DNA from 3 places in the Clostridium sp. JS66 genome. Region 2 is predicted to be linked to each of the others. Evidence: predicted binding sites of a transcription regulator. Region 2 holds the regulator's gene; each other region holds the start of a gene.
What was found. The regulator HrcA, encoded in region 2, represses chaperone genes, less so after heat shock. The targets are predictions, from matches to a motif close to TGTTAGCACTCNNNNNNNNNGAGTGCTAACA.
Positions count from the first base shown of each region.

Region 1: htpG (molecular chaperone HtpG) is a predicted target of HrcA. The motif match lies at 2,245-2,275, and genes of this name have one in related genera.
Region 3: groES (co-chaperone GroES) is a predicted target of HrcA. The motif match lies at 2,914-2,944, and genes of this name have one in related genera.

Region 1 is NZ_CP131467.1:4,441,655-4,446,921, reverse strand. It holds gene Q6H37_RS20620 (HlyD family secretion protein) at 1-512, shown strand, start outside; gene Q6H37_RS20615 (DHA2 family efflux MFS transporter permease subunit) at 541-2,073, shown strand; gene htpG (molecular chaperone HtpG) at 2,489-4,378, shown strand; gene Q6H37_RS20605 (GNAT family N-acetyltransferase) at 4,684-5,267, shown strand, end outside.
Region 2 is NZ_CP131467.1:749,129-754,395, forward strand. It holds gene lepA (translation elongation factor 4) at 1-674, shown strand, start outside; gene hemW (radical SAM family heme chaperone HemW) at 709-1,860, shown strand; gene hrcA (heat-inducible transcriptional repressor HrcA) at 2,053-3,090, shown strand; gene grpE (nucleotide exchange factor GrpE) at 3,154-3,777, shown strand; gene dnaK (molecular chaperone DnaK) at 3,847-5,267, shown strand, end outside.
Region 3 is NZ_CP131467.1:5,806,640-5,811,906, reverse strand. It holds gene Q6H37_RS27035 (4Fe-4S dicluster domain-containing protein) at 1-1,136, shown strand, start outside; gene Q6H37_RS27030 (TVP38/TMEM64 family protein) at 1,263-1,988, shown strand; gene Q6H37_RS27025 (TIGR01906 family membrane protein) at 2,000-2,635, opposite strand; gene groES (co-chaperone GroES) at 3,001-3,285, shown strand; gene groL (chaperonin GroEL) at 3,305-4,936, shown strand; gene Q6H37_RS27010 (tRNA 2-thiocytidine biosynthesis TtcA family protein) at 5,004-5,267, opposite strand, start outside.

The sequences.
Region 1 (5,267 bases), 2.6 Mb from region 2:
TAAGTTCTCAAATATCTGGCAAACTTTTAGAATTCAATGGAGAAGAAGGAACTATGGTGGATAAAGAACAGATAGTTGGTCAGCAGGAATTAGCTGGACAACCTGATTCTAATTTAGATACTTCTGTTTTGCGGGCACCTATAAAAGGTACAATTATAAAAAAAGCAGTAAATGTAGGTGAAATAGTAACTGCGGGTCAGGTGCTTGCGTATGTAGTAGATCCAGATAAAGTTTATATTACAGCAAATATAGAAGAAACAAAGTTGACTAAATTAAGAGAAGGTGAAAAGGTAGATATTTCAATAGATAAATATAAAGGTAAAAGATTTACTGGAGTAGTACAGTCTATTGGTGAAGCTTCAGCTTCTGAATTTTCATTATTGCCAACTTCTACAAGTGCTAATTTTACTAAGGTTGTTCAAAAGGTACCTGTAAAAATCAAATTAAATAGTTATGGAAAAGTTAAATTATTACCTGGAATTAATGCAGTGGTAAGAATTCATATGAAATAATAATTTTTGGAAAGTCAGGTGTTTACAAATGGAAGAGAAAGAAGCAGCTTCTTATAAATGGCTTTGTTTAATGGTAATCATTATAGGAACTTTTATGGCATTTCTTGATACTAGTATTGTAAATATAGCATTGCCTAAAATAATGTCTGTTTTTTCTACTTCTTTAGATACTGGTCAATGGGTTTTAACTGGCTATATGCTTGCTGCAGGAGCGGTTATACCTTTAACAGGATATTTAGAAGAGGTTTTAGGTTATAAGAAAGTATATATATTTGCAATAGTAGTATTTACTATAGGTTCATTTTTGTGTGGAATATCTTGGAGTATAGATGTATTAATACTGGCAAGAATTTTACAAGCCATAGGTGGAGGCATGATTATGCCAGTTGGCATGTCTACACTCTACAAAGTAATTCCAAAAGAAAAAATTGGATTAGCAGCTGGCATATATGGTATATCAATAATGGTAGCTCCGGCTATTGGACCAACCTTAGGAGGATATATAGTTCAATACTTAAGCTGGAATTTGATTTTTAATATTAATGTACCTATTGGTATTATAGGAACAGTTCTTGCTGTAGCAATATTAAAGGAAGATGTAAAAAAAGTTGACAAAAAATTAGATGTTATTGGAGTTTTAACTTCTACATTGGGACTTATAAGCATTTTATATGTAATAAGTGAATGGTCTAAAATAGATTGGGGAGATATAAAATATCCATTACTAATTGTATTTGGAGGTTTTAATCTTGCAATATTTATATTTAATGAACTCACTATAGAAAATCCGCTATTGGAGCTAAGAGTTTTAAAAATACTTCCCTATTCAGTTAATACAATTTTAATTAATATAATAGTATTTGCTATGTATGGGGTGCTTGTATTTATACCATTATTTTTGCAAAATTTATCTGGACTCAATGCTATGCAGTCAGGTATTATTATGTTGTATTATGCAATTGGTTCAGGACTTACTATGCCTATAGCTGGGAAAATGTCAGATAAAATAGGGGGTAAACCCTTTATTATTGTAGGTATAGTTTTAATGATTATATCAACTTATGAATTATATTTTTTAAGTACAGATATGAGTAATTCAACACTTAAATTTTTATTGTTTATAAGAGGGGCTAGTGTAGGATTATGCATGATGCCTGCCACTACTATGAGTATGGCACAAGTACCGCCAGAACTTATAAGTAGGGCTTCAGCTCTACAAAATACAGTAAAACAGGTAGCAGGTTCACTAAGCACAACTGTACTTACAGTATTTTTACAAAATAGACAGAGTTTACACTACTATAGATTAGCTGAACAATTAACACCTTTTAACCCTGTAACTTCAAATTTTATTAATACTGTTCAAAGCTATGTATTGCAAAAGGGTGCAGTAGTTGGAAATGCTAAAACAGGAGTATTGTATTTAGCTTATAAGTATGTATATACAGAATCCTATATGAATGCAATAGATGATGTATTTATGCTAACATTGATTGTTGTAGCAGCAACAATACCTTTAATGTTTATAGAGAGAATAAAAAAACAAGTTAGCAAAATATAAAAAATATCTTCTATTTTTCAATAATACAGGTCATTTTTATCAAAAAAGTTCCATAAATCCTATATTAGAACTTAATTTTAGCCAAAATTTCTAATTAGCTTAAGAAAATTAATACATTTTAAATTAAATTTAAAGAATATATTGACAAAAAAAATATAATTGCTAAAATATAGTTAGCACTCGACATCAATGAGTGCTAACAAAAGCAATTTAAAAATGCATTTGGAAACCTTAAATGATATAAAAATGAAAAAATCGGGAACCTACAGAACATATTCTTAAGTTTTACTTATTATGAAAAAACTATAGTTGATTAAGAGTAGGAAAGTGGCTTGATTAATTTAGAAATAACCGCACCTACTTTATAGGTGTGGTTTTAATATGTTAAAAATTTCAATGAAGGGAAATGATATAAATGGCTACAAAACAATTTAAAGCAGAGTCTCAAAGACTACTTGAATTAATGATTAACTCAATTTATACAAACAAAGAAATATTTTTGAGGGAGCTTATATCAAATGCAAGTGATGCAATTGACAAGAGTTATTATCGCTCACTTGTTGACAGCAATATAAGCTTCAATAAAGATGATTTTTACATTAGAATTACAGCAGATAAGGAAAATAGAACTCTTACTATTACTGATACAGGTATTGGTATGACAAAGGACGAACTTGAAAATAACCTTGGTACTATTGCTAAAAGTGGTTCGTTAGCATTTAAAAATGAAAATGAGGAAAAAGAAGGCGTAGATATTATAGGTCAATTTGGAGTTGGCTTTTACTCAGCTTTCATGGTATCAGATGTAGTTACTGTTATAAGTCGTTCTATAGATTCAGATGAAGCTTATAAGTGGGAATCAAAGGGTGTAGAAGGTTATGATATTGAACCTATAGATAAAGAAACAGTTGGAACTGAAATCATATTAAAGATAAAAACAAACACTGATGATGAAAATTATGATGAATTCTTGGATGAATATAGACTAAAAGCTTTAATTAAGAAGTATTCTGATTTTATCAAATATCCAATTAAAATGATGGTAAAAAAGAGTAAGGAAAAGGAAGGCAGCGAAAAAGAGGACGGCAAAAAAGAATATGAAGATTATTATGAAGATGAAACTTTAAATAGTATGGTTCCAATTTGGAGAAAAAATAAAAATGAATTAAAACAAGAGGATTATGATCAATTTTATATGGATAAGCACTTTGGTTATGAAAAACCTTTAAAATCAATCCATACTAGTGTTGAAGGATTAGCAAGCTATAATGCTTTATTATTTATTCCAGCTAAAGCACCTTATGATTTCTATACAAAGGAATTTGAAAAAGGTTTAGAGCTTTATTCTAATGGTGTTTTAATAATGGAAAAGTGCTCAGATTTATTGCCAGATTACTTCAGCTTTGTTCAAGGTTTAGTTGATTCTGCTGATATTTCTCTTAATATTTCAAGAGAACTTTTACAGCAGGATAGACAACTTAAATTTATTGCAAAGAAAGTAAAGGATAAAATAAAAAGCGAACTTTCATTAATGCTTAAAAATGATCGTGAAAAGTATGATGAATTCTTTAAGAGCTTTGGAAGACAGCTTAAATATGGTGTTTATTCTGACTTTGGAACTAACAAGGAAGTACTTCAAGATTTATTGATGTTCTATTCTTCAACAGAGAAAAAGCTTGTAAGTCTTGATGAGTACATTTCACGTATGAAGGAAGATCAAAAATTCATATATTATGCAACTGGTGAAAGTGTAGAAAAGATTGAAAGGCTGCCACAAACTGAGTTAATCAAAGATAAAGGTTTTGAAATATTATACTTCACTGATGATATTGATGAATTTGCAATTAAAATACTTATGAAATATAAAGAAAAAGAATTTAAATCTGTTTCCAGCAAAGACTTAGGTATTGAATCTGATGAAAAAGAAAATGAAAAGGAAACACAAGAAAACAAAGATTTATTTGATTTCATGAAGGAAGCTTTGAGTGGAAAAGTTAAAGAAGTTAGAGCGTCAAAGAGATTGAAGACTCATCCAGTTTGTCTTGCAAACGAAGGTGAACTTTCTATTGAAATGGAAAAAGTGCTTAACATGATGCCAAATAATCCAAACCTTAAAGCTGATAAGATTCTAGAAATAAATACAAATCATGAAATGTTTGGTGCTATTAAAAAAGCATTTGAGGAAGATAAGGATAAAGTAAAAATGTATTCAAATCTTCTATATAATCAAGCATTATTGATTGAAGGTCTTTCAATAGAAGATCCAGTTCAATTTGCAAATGATATATGTCAGTTAATTAAGTAAAATATATTTAGGAACTAGGTTCAGAGAATAGTTAAAATATTTACAGTATCTCAAGGTGAGAAAATTATATTTAAATTTTAAGAACGCATACAGATTTGTGTAAATCTATATGCGTTTTTTGTTATTTTATTGCAATCTTTTAATAGTATATGTGGTAAACACAATTTGAAAAGCAGGTATAAAATGTTTTTTTCTTGTTCAATAAAATAAATATAATATTTGAAAAAATTCAATAATATGGTATATAATTAAGCAAATGATAACTACAAGATGTTATATAGAAACAATTCAATGGAGGGGTATTAATGATTAGATTGCTTAAACAGGCTGATAAAAAAATTATATTAGAATATCTTGAAAGAAATGAAATTGAAACATCATTTTTATATGCCAATGTTATACAATTTGGGGTTGACAATAGGCAGGATATAAGAAGATGTGCAGATTACTATGGATATTTTCAGGGAGAATTACTTAAAGGAATACTACCTTTTTATAATTTGGGAAGTTGTATACCTCACTATGAGTCAGAGGAAGCTGTGCCTTTATTTGCAAAGCTTATGAAAGAGCGAAAATTTGAATTTTTACTAGGAATGTTTAAAATCGTAAAACCTTTATATGAAAACATTAAGGAACATAAAGAAATTCAATCATATGATGAAAGTTCATATTTTATGAACAAGAATTTTAAACCATTTATGTTAGATAGAATGGAATTTATAAATGCAGATAAATTAAAAAGCGATAAAGTAATTGACTTTATTTTACATGCTCATATAAATGGGTTTCAACAAGATGCAACTTGGAAAGATATTAAGAAAGCTTTAATACAAAGAGGAGAAGAAGAGGAGTTTATTATTGCACAAAAGGATGGTAAAATGGTAGCTCA
Region 2 (5,267 bases):
TAGGAAAAACTGATGGAGAAGTTATAGAACTTACTAATCCTACAAATCTTCCAGACGTTTCGGAAATAAAGTATATGGAAGAACCTATAGTAAAAGCGTCTATAATAACACCATCAGATTATGTTGGAGCTGTTATGGAACTTGCTCAAAACAGGCGTGGAACGTTTAAGGATATGCAGTATATAGAAACTACAAGAGTATCCTTAAATTATGAAATACCTTTAAATGAAATAATATATGACTTTTTTGATGCTTTAAAATCAAGAACTAAAGGATATGCATCTTTAGATTATGAACTAAGGGGATATAAGGATGCTAAATTAGTTAAATTAGATATTCTTTTAAACGCAGAAATAGTAGATGCATTATCCATGATAGTTCCAGAAGAAAGAGCGTATGCTAGGGGTAGAGCTATAGCAGAAAAATTAAAAGAGATAATACCAAGACAGATGTTTGAAATACCAATTCAAGCTGCAGTAGGCAGCAAAGTTATAGCTAGAGAAACAATTAAAGCCATGAGAAAAGATGTTTTAGCAAAGTGTTATGGTGGAGATATATCTAGAAAGAAAAAGTTACTTGAGAAACAGAAAGAAGGAAAGAAGAGAATGAGACAGGTGGGAAGTGTAGAAGTTCCACAGGAAGCATTTATGGCAGTACTTAAAACAGGAGAATAAATTGATTTTCAATGTAAAAAGGTGTGATAATTTTATGCTAGAAAGTGAAACTATCTATGAAAATAAAGAAGTAGCTTTGTATATTCATATTCCCTTTTGCAAACAAAAGTGTTTATACTGTGATTTCCCTTCTTTTGCCAGTAAGGAAAATCTTATGTTAGATTATTCAAAGGCTTTAGCAAATGATATAGAAAGCTGTTCTGGAAGGAGTATAAAGACTATATTCATAGGTGGGGGTACTCCCACCTATTTGACTTTAGAAGCATGGGGTAATATTAAAAAGGCTATAGATAAATTGAAAAAAACTAAAGACTTAGAATTTACTGTAGAAGGAAATCCAGGAACCTTTACAAAAGACAAATTAAAATTTTTAAAGGAAATGGGAGTTAATAGACTTAGCATAGGACTTCAATGCTGGCAAAACAATATATTGAAAAAATTGGGGAGAATTCATACTGTCCAAGATTTTATTAAAAGTTATGAAATGGCAAGAAATATAGGATTTGAAAATATAAATGTAGATTTGATGTTTGGCTTACCAGAACAAAATATTGAGCAATGGAAAGAAACTCTAGATAAAGTAGTAGAGCTAAATCCAGAGCATATATCCTGCTATAGTCTTATAATTGAAGAAGGCACTCCTTTTTACTCAATGGATCAAAAAGGAAAATTAATTTTGCCAGAAGAAGAAATGGAAAGAAAAATGTATAGATATGGCATAAAATTTTTAAAAAGCAAAGGTTATAGGCAATATGAAATATCTAATTTTTCAAAGCCAGGAAGAGAGTGTAAACATAATTTAGTATACTGGAATTTGCAAGAATATATTGGGTGCGGGTCAGGAGCTCATTCTTATATAGATAATTTAAGGTATAGAAAAAATGAAGATATACAGGAATACATTAAAGATATACGAGAAAATAAGAATTTAAAACTTGATGAGCATGAAAATTCTAAAAAAGATAATATAGAAGAATTTGTTTTTATGGGGCTTAGAAAAATATCTGGGATATCTATAACAGAATTTAAGAGGAGATTTGCCACAGATATTTATAATATATATCCTAATATTATAAAAAAATATGTAGATAATGGCATGATTATGTGTGAAGATGATAATTTATTTTTAAGTGAAAGAGGCATAGAAATTTCTAATAGTGTCATGTGTGACTTTATATTAACTTAATTTAAAGACTTTGATAGGTTTCGCTAGAAAAACAGAGAAATTTTAATATTTAGCTATTTTAAACTTGCATATAAGTTTATCCGTACAAATAAAGTTAATTATGTAGTGTTGACAAATAAAATTATCAGTGCTATTTTTTAATCATAGTAATTAGCACTCAACAACAACGAGTGCTAATAAAGAGGTGAAATTATGGAAATGGATGAAAGGAAAATAAAAATACTTCAGGCAATAATAAATGATTTTATAAACACTGCTGAACCTGTAGGATCCAGGACCATAGCAAAAAAGTATGATTTGGGTATAAGTTCTGCTACTATAAGAAATGAAATGGCAGATCTTGAGGAAATGGGGTATCTTGAACAACTCCATACTTCTTCTGGGAGAAAACCTTCTGATAAGGGATATAGGCTTTATGTAGATAAGCTTATGCAGGTACCTAATTTAACACCTGAAGAAGAATATATGATAAAAACACATATTTTAAATACAGCGTTGTTTGAGGTAGACAGAATATTAAAACAAGCTACTTCTATTTTATCTGAATTGACTAAAATGGCCTGTATTGTAAAAGCTCCATCTGTGGGGAAAAGCTCCATAAAGCATGTTCAGCTTTTAGATATTGATTGTAATAATATATTATTGTTAATAATTACAGATAGCGGATTAATAAAAAACAATGTAATTAGAGTAGGTAAAGCTGTTGCTTCAGATGTGCTTACAAAATTAAGCAACGTGTTAAATACTAGATTGAGAAATTTAAATTGTGATCAAATAAATTTAGAAGTTATAAATAACTTAAGAAGTGATTTAAAAGGATATGATGATATATTCAATGCTATAATTCCTGTATTATATGAAAGTTTAAATACAGTTGATAAATCTGAAATTTATACTGAAGGTTCAACTAATATATTTAATTATCCAGAATACAAGGACATAGAAAGAGCACGTGAGTTTTTATCATTGTTAGATAATAAAGATAAGATAAGTGGACTTTTAAACAGTGGTGCTAATATGTCTGTAAAAATAGGAACTGAAAATTTTGTAGAAGGTGCAGAACAATGCAGTGTAGTTTCAGCAATTTATAGTATAAATGACAAGCCTGTAGGAGAAATAGGAGTAATTGGACCAACTAGAATGCCTTATTCAAAGGTAATATCTTTGATGGCTAATGTAGTTAAAGAGTTAAATTATATCTTAACTCATATGTATCCTCAAGATGGATAACAAAATAGGCTTTAAAATATATGATAGCAATTTAGAAAGTGCTAGATTGGAGGAGTTATTTAAATGTCAAAGAAAGAACAAGTTAAAGTGGAAGAGCAGAGTGAATTAATTGAAGAAAATGTGGAAGAAGAAAAAGTTGATAAAGACCAAAATGTAGATGCTGAAGAAAAAGATGAAAATTCACAAGAGGATGATTCAAAATTAGAAGAATCTTTAGTTGATGAAATAAAAAGTGAAAATGAAAAATTAGCTAAAGAAAATACTAGATTAGACAGTGAAAATCAAACCTTTAAGGATAGATTGGCAAGAACAGTAGCAGAATATGACAACTTTAGAAAGAGAACAGCAAAGGAAAAAGAAGGCATATATACAAATGCTTGTGAAGATATCCTAAAAGAGTTGTTACCAGTATTAGATAACCTTGAAAGAGCTATAACTGTAGAAGGCAGTGTAGATGATTTAAAAAAGGGAATAGAAATGACTATAAAGCAATTTAATGGCGCTTTAGAAAAGCTAGAAGTAGAAGAAATTAAATCAGATGGAGAATTTGATCCTAATGTTCATAATGCAGTAATGCATGTTGATGATGAACAGTATGAAAAAAATCAAGTAGTAGAGGTATTCCAAAAGGGATACAAAAGAGGCGATAAAGTTTTAAGACATAGTATGGTTAAAGTTGCAAATTAAAATTTATTATAAATAACAAACATATAGAAAGAATGTTAATTCATTTGATATTTTAGGAGGTAAATTAATATGTCAAAAGTTATAGGAATTGATTTAGGAACAACCAATTCATGCGTAGCAGTTATGGAAGGTGGAGAACCAGTAGTTATAACAAATTCAGAAGGAGCAAGAACAACTCCATCTGTAGTTTCATTCCAAGCAAATGGTGAAAGATTAGTAGGACAGGTAGCAAAAAGACAGGCAATAACAAATCCTGATAAGACAATAATATCAATAAAGAGACATATGGGAACAAACCATAAAACAAATATAGATGGAAAAGATTATACTCCACAGGAAATATCAGCAATGGTGCTTCAGAAAATAAAAGCAGATGCTGAAGCTTACCTTGGTGAAACAGTTACTCAAGCTGTTATAACAGTTCCAGCTTATTTTAACGATAGCCAAAGACAGGCAACAAAAGATGCTGGAAAAATAGCAGGACTTGAAGTTTTAAGAATAATAAACGAACCAACAGCAGCATCACTTGCTTATGGATTAGACAAAATGGATACAAATCAAAAAATATTTGTATATGACTTAGGTGGAGGTACTTTCGATGTATCTATACTAGAACTTGGTGATGGTGTATTTGAAGTTAAATCTACAAATGGTGATACAAAGCTTGGTGGAGATGACTTTGATGAAAAGATAATGAACTATATAGCAGATACATTTAAAGCTGAAAATGGAATAGACTTGAGAAATGATAAAATGGCTGTACAAAGATTAAAAGAAGCTGCTGAAAAAGCTAAAATTGAATTATCATCTTCAATGCAGACTAACATAAATCTTCCATTCATAACAGCAGATGCAACTGGTCCAAAGCATATAGATATGACTTTAACTAGAGCTAAATTTAATGAATTAACTCATGATTTAGTTCAAAGAACAATAGAACCAATGAAAAAAGCACTTCAAGATGCTGGACTTACAATTAATGATGTAAATAAGGTTATACTTGTTGGTGGATCTACAAGAATACCAGCAGTTCAAGAAGCAGTTAAACAATTTACTGGAAAAGAACCTTCAAAGGGAGTTAACCCAGATGAATGTGTTGCAGTAGGAGCTTCTATTCAAGCAGGAGTTTTAACAGGAGATGTTAAAGATGTATTACTTCTTGATGTTACTCCATTAACACTTGGTATAGAAACTTTAGGAGGAGTTGCTACTCCATTAATTGAAAGAAATACTACAATACCAACTAAAAAGAGTCAAGTATTCTCAACAGCTGCAGACGGACAGACTTCTGTTGAAATACACGTAGTTCAAGGTGAAAGACAAATGGCTGGTGACAACAAAACTCTTGGAAGATTTACACTTTCGGGTATAGCTCCAGCACAAAGGGGAGTTCCTCAAATAGAAGTTACTTTTGATATAGATGCTAATGGTATAGTTAATGTTTCTGCTAAGGATAAAGGAACAGGAAAAGAAGCTAACATTACAATTAC
Region 3 (5,267 bases), 1.3 Mb from region 2:
GTATGGAAGTATGTCCAGCAAATGCTATAACTAGGGTAGCAGGAAGTGCATATATAAATCAAGAACTTTGTAAAGAATGCGGAATGTGTAGGAAATCATGTCCATATGGTGCTATAGCTGAGGTTATGAGACCATGTAAAAGAGTATGCCCTACAGGTGCATTGGAAATTAATTCAGATAACAAAATGGCAATGATTGAAAAAGAAGAGTGTATAAATTGTGGAGCTTGTATGGCAGCATGTCCTTTTGGAGCAATATCAGATAAAAGCTACATTAAAGATGTGACTAATGTATTAGTTAACAACAAGAAGGTTTATGCAGTAGTGGCTCCAGCTATAAGTGGACAATTTGGACCAAAAGTAACAGTGGGACAGATTAAAAATGCCTTTAAGAAAATAGGATTTGAAGATATGATAGAAGCAGCATGCGGAGCAGATGCTGTAACTGTACATGAAGCTAATGAATTTGTTGAAAGAATGGAAGAAGGACAAAAATATATGACAAATTCATGTTGCCCAGGGTTTATGAATTATATTGAAAAGAAATTCCCAGATCAGGTTGAAAAAATTTCTGGTACAGTTTCACCTATGGTTGCTGCAGCAAGAATGCTAAAAAGCATTGATAAAGAGGCGTTAGTAGTATTTGTAGGACCATGTACAGCTAAAAAGACAGAAATTCAAAGAGAAAGCATAAAAGATGCAGTGGATTATGTTTTGACTTTTGAAGAAATAGCTGCTTTAATGGGAGCTTTTGAAATAGATCCTGAGAATTGTGAAGATACTTTAGTAGAAGATGCTTCATGCTTTGGAAGAGGTTTTGCTCAAGGTGGTGGCCTTACAGCAGCAATACAAAATTATGTAGCGGATAAGGGTATTAAGGAAGAATTTAAACCAGTAAAAGCTAGTGGTATGGATGAAATAAAGAGATCTATGACTATGGCTAAGGTTGGAAAGCTTCCAGGAAACTTTATAGAAGGAATGATGTGTGAAGGTGGATGTATAGGTGGACCAGCTACTATGGTTTCAATTATGAGGTCCAAACCACAACTTTCAAAATTTAGTGGACAATCTTCTAAAAAGTCAGTACTTTCAAATGAAGAATTAAATAAGTTTGAAAATGTAAATTTAGAAAGATAATCTAATTAGTATTAAAAGCAGCTTTAAATGCAAATAGCATTTAGGGCTGCTTATTTCGTTTACTTTTTTCAAGTTAATTGATAATATATAATAAATGTTTATTATATATAGAATTAAGGTGAAAGTATGTTTGAAGATTTCCCTAGGAAAATTTTAAATAAAATTAAACAATATAAGTCATATATTGTTTTAAGTATAATATTTATATTTCTAATTTATTCAGCATATGAATATTATAGTAAGTATTTTTTCTTGTTTAAGGACCCTAATAAAATAAAACACATAATAATGTCTTATGGAAAGTACAGTATTATGGTATTTTTTATGCTTCAGGTTATACAGGTTGTAGCATTTTTTATTCCGGGAGAAATTGTGCAAATTGCAGGAGGATATATATATGGAACAATAGGTGGAAGTATTATATCTTTATTAGGAATAACTGCTGGAAGTATGATTGTGTTTTGGATTTCTCATTTTTGTGGTAAGCCTCTAATAGATAAAATAATATCTAATAAGGATACAAATTTTTTTAAAAGAATTTTAAATTTGGGTCATATGAATTTTGTGGTTTTTTTGTTGTATTTGATACCAGGCATACCTAAAGATGTATTAGCGTATATATGCGGCGTTTCAAATGTGACTTTTAAAGATTTTATGATATATTCTACATTAGGAAGGATTCCAGGAATATTTATATCTGCATATTTTGGTGCTAAAATTGGTTCTGGTAATAAAACCATATTGATACTTATAGCTGTTGTTATGACTTTATTATTTGCTATAGGAGTATTTAAAGGTGAGATATTAGTAAAGAAAATTATTAAACGTAGTTCCTTTAGAAATGGGAAATAGATTATATTTATCTATTTCCCATTTTTATTTTTAATATATATTATTTTTAAAAGCAAGCTTCCTATAAGTGTAATTAAAATTATTAAAATAGCACAATGAAAAAAATATTTTTCAGGCAAAATGTTAATTACCGGGTCTTTATTAGGATCAAATAACCAATAGTTATTTTTAAAGACTGTTTCATGAAAAAAGTTAAAGCTTTTGTTGAAATTTACATAAAACGGTATCCAGGTAAATAAGCATATAAATAAAAGTAAGTTGAATGCCCAGTTGAAAATAGAAAAAAGTTTATATTTATAAGCATATAAAATACCTAAAATACTTATTGTAGTAAAAATAAAGAACATAGAGTTTAATTTGCTAAATAGATTTTTAACTTCTAAAAAATGAATTTTACCTTCATTAGAAGATGTAAGGGTTGGTATATTAAATGTTTCGTTTTTTGGACCATTTATATAATCTATTAAATAATCATAAGTAATTTGTATTTCCTTTTTTGATAACGAGGTACTATTTTCTATATTTAAATGATTTATATCGAAATAATAAAGATATTTAAAGTTTAAAGTAGTCTTTATAGAAAACAATAATATGAATATGGATATGGAAATAGAAAATATAATTTTAAAGTATGTGCTTAGCTTCATAATAAAAATCCTCCTGGGGGTTTTTATTTAGTTTTCAAGTATAACTAAAATTATTGATTTATATTGTGTATTATAACCTGATAAGTAAAAAATAACAATAATAAGCAGGGGTATAATTTAGAAATTATTTTGAATAATTAGTATATTGATGAAATGTTTAGAAAAAAGGCGAAATACTTATCTATAGCGTGATTATTTGATTATTTTACAGTAAATAATTTAATAAGTATGAAATTGAAATTTGAAAATATAGACATTATTCATTATTATAATAATTGTGTTAGCACTCAAATGAAGTGAGTGCTAATAATAAAAGCTAATTAATTATATAAAATAAATTAAAAGTAATTTAAGGAGGGGTTTAAATGAACATTAGACCACTTGGAGACAGAGTCGTTATTAAAAGATTAGAGGCAGAAGAAACTACAAAAAGCGGAATAGTTTTACCAGGAGCAGCAAAGGAAAAACCACAAGAAGCTGAAATTGTGGCTGTAGGACCTGGCGGAGTAGTTAATGGAAAAGAAGTTAAAATGGAAGTTAAAGTTGGAGAGAAAGTTTTATTCTCCAAATATGCAGGAAACGAAATTAAAATGGATGGTGTTGAATACACTATTTTAAAACAAGATGACATATTAGCAGTAATAGAATAATTGTATAGGAGGTTTTAATATGGCAAAAAGTATTTTATTTAGTGAAGAAGCAAGAAGAGCAATGCAGGCAGGGGTAGATAAGCTTGCTAATACTGTAAAAGTTACACTTGGACCAAAAGGAAGAAACGTTATATTAGATAAAAAATTTGGCTCACCACTTATAACTAATGATGGTGTTACTATAGCTAAAGAAATAGAATTAGAAGATGCATATGAAAATATGGGAGCACAATTAGTTAAAGAAGTTGCTACAAAGACAAATGATGTAGCAGGAGATGGAACTACTACAGCAACATTACTTGCACAAGCAATTATAAGAGAAGGATTAAAAAATGTTACAGCTGGTACTAATCCAATACTTATAAGACAAGGTATAAGAATGGCTGTTAATAAAGCTGTTGAAGAAATAAAGAAAAGTTCAAAAACAGTTAACGGAAAAGAAGATATAGCAAGAGTTGCTGCAATATCAGCTGCTGATGAAGAAATAGGTAAGCTTATAGCTGACGCTATGGAAAAAGTAGGCAACGAAGGTGTTATAACTGTTGAAGAATCAAAAACTATGGGAACTGAATTAGACGTTGTTGAAGGTATGCAGTTTGACAGAGGATATGTAAGCCCATATATGGTTACAGATACAGAAAAGATGGAAGCTAACATAGAAGATGCATATATATTAATTACTGATAAGAAAATATCAAATATTCAGGATATATTACCAGTACTTGAACAAATAGTTCAACAGGGTAAAAAATTATTAATCTTAGGTGAAGATGTAGAAGGAGAAGCATTAGCAACTTTAGTTGTTAATAAGCTAAGAGGAACTTTTACTTGTGTAGCTGTTAAAGCTCCAGGTTTTGGTGACAGAAGAAAAGAAATGCTTCAAGATATAGCTATACTTACTGGTGGAGAAGTAATATCTGAAGAATTAGGAAGAGAATTAAAAGATACTACAATAGAAATGCTTGGAAGAGCTGAATCAGTTAAAATCACTAAAGAAAATACTACAATAGTAAATGGAAAAGGTGATAAGACTGCTATTCATGATAGAGTATCTCAAATAAAGAAACAAATAGAAGAAACTACATCAGATTTTGATAGAGAAAAATTACAGGAAAGACTTGCAAAACTTGCTGGTGGAGTAGCTGTAATCAAAGTTGGTGCTGCAACTGAAACAGAATTAAAGGAAAGAAAATTAAGAATAGAAGATGCACTAGCTGCAACAAAAGCTGCTGTTGAAGAAGGAATCGTTGCTGGTGGTGGAACAGCATATATTAATGCAATTCCAGAAGTAGCAAAACTTACTTCAGATGTTTATGATATAAAAGTAGGTATTGATATAATAACAAAAGCTCTTGAAGAACCAGTAAGACAAATAGCTACAAATGCGGGAGTTGAAGGTTCAGTTATAATTGAAAAAGTTAAAGCTAATGAAGCTGGAGTAGGATATGATGCTTTACATGATACTTATGTAAACATGTTAAAAGTAGGTATAGTTGACCCAACTAAGGTTACAAGATCAGCACTTCAAAATGCTGCATCAGTAGCTTCTACATTCTTAACTACAGAAGCTGCAGTAGCTGATATTCCAGAAAAGAACAATGCACCAATGCCAGGTGGAGCACCAGGAATGGGAATGGACGGAATGTACTAAAATTAAGTCAAAAATAATAATCAGATTGTTCATAAACCCAGCACTTTTAAAGTGATGGGTTTAACTTTTACTTTTTATTCCATAAGCTTTCATAATCAACGTTATCTAAAGATTTTATAATTTTATCAGCAGCATCCTCATAAATGTTTTCAAGAGAAAATAATAAATTTTTCATTTCTTCCCTTGTAGTTTTTTTATCTTCAGGGCAAAGACTTTTTATTACAGGCAAATTTAAATCTTTAACAAGCTTTTCTATTAAAGGTTCTCTTAAATATATCATAGGTCTTATTATATTCATCTTGTTGTCTTCATGATATATGTTAGGATGAAA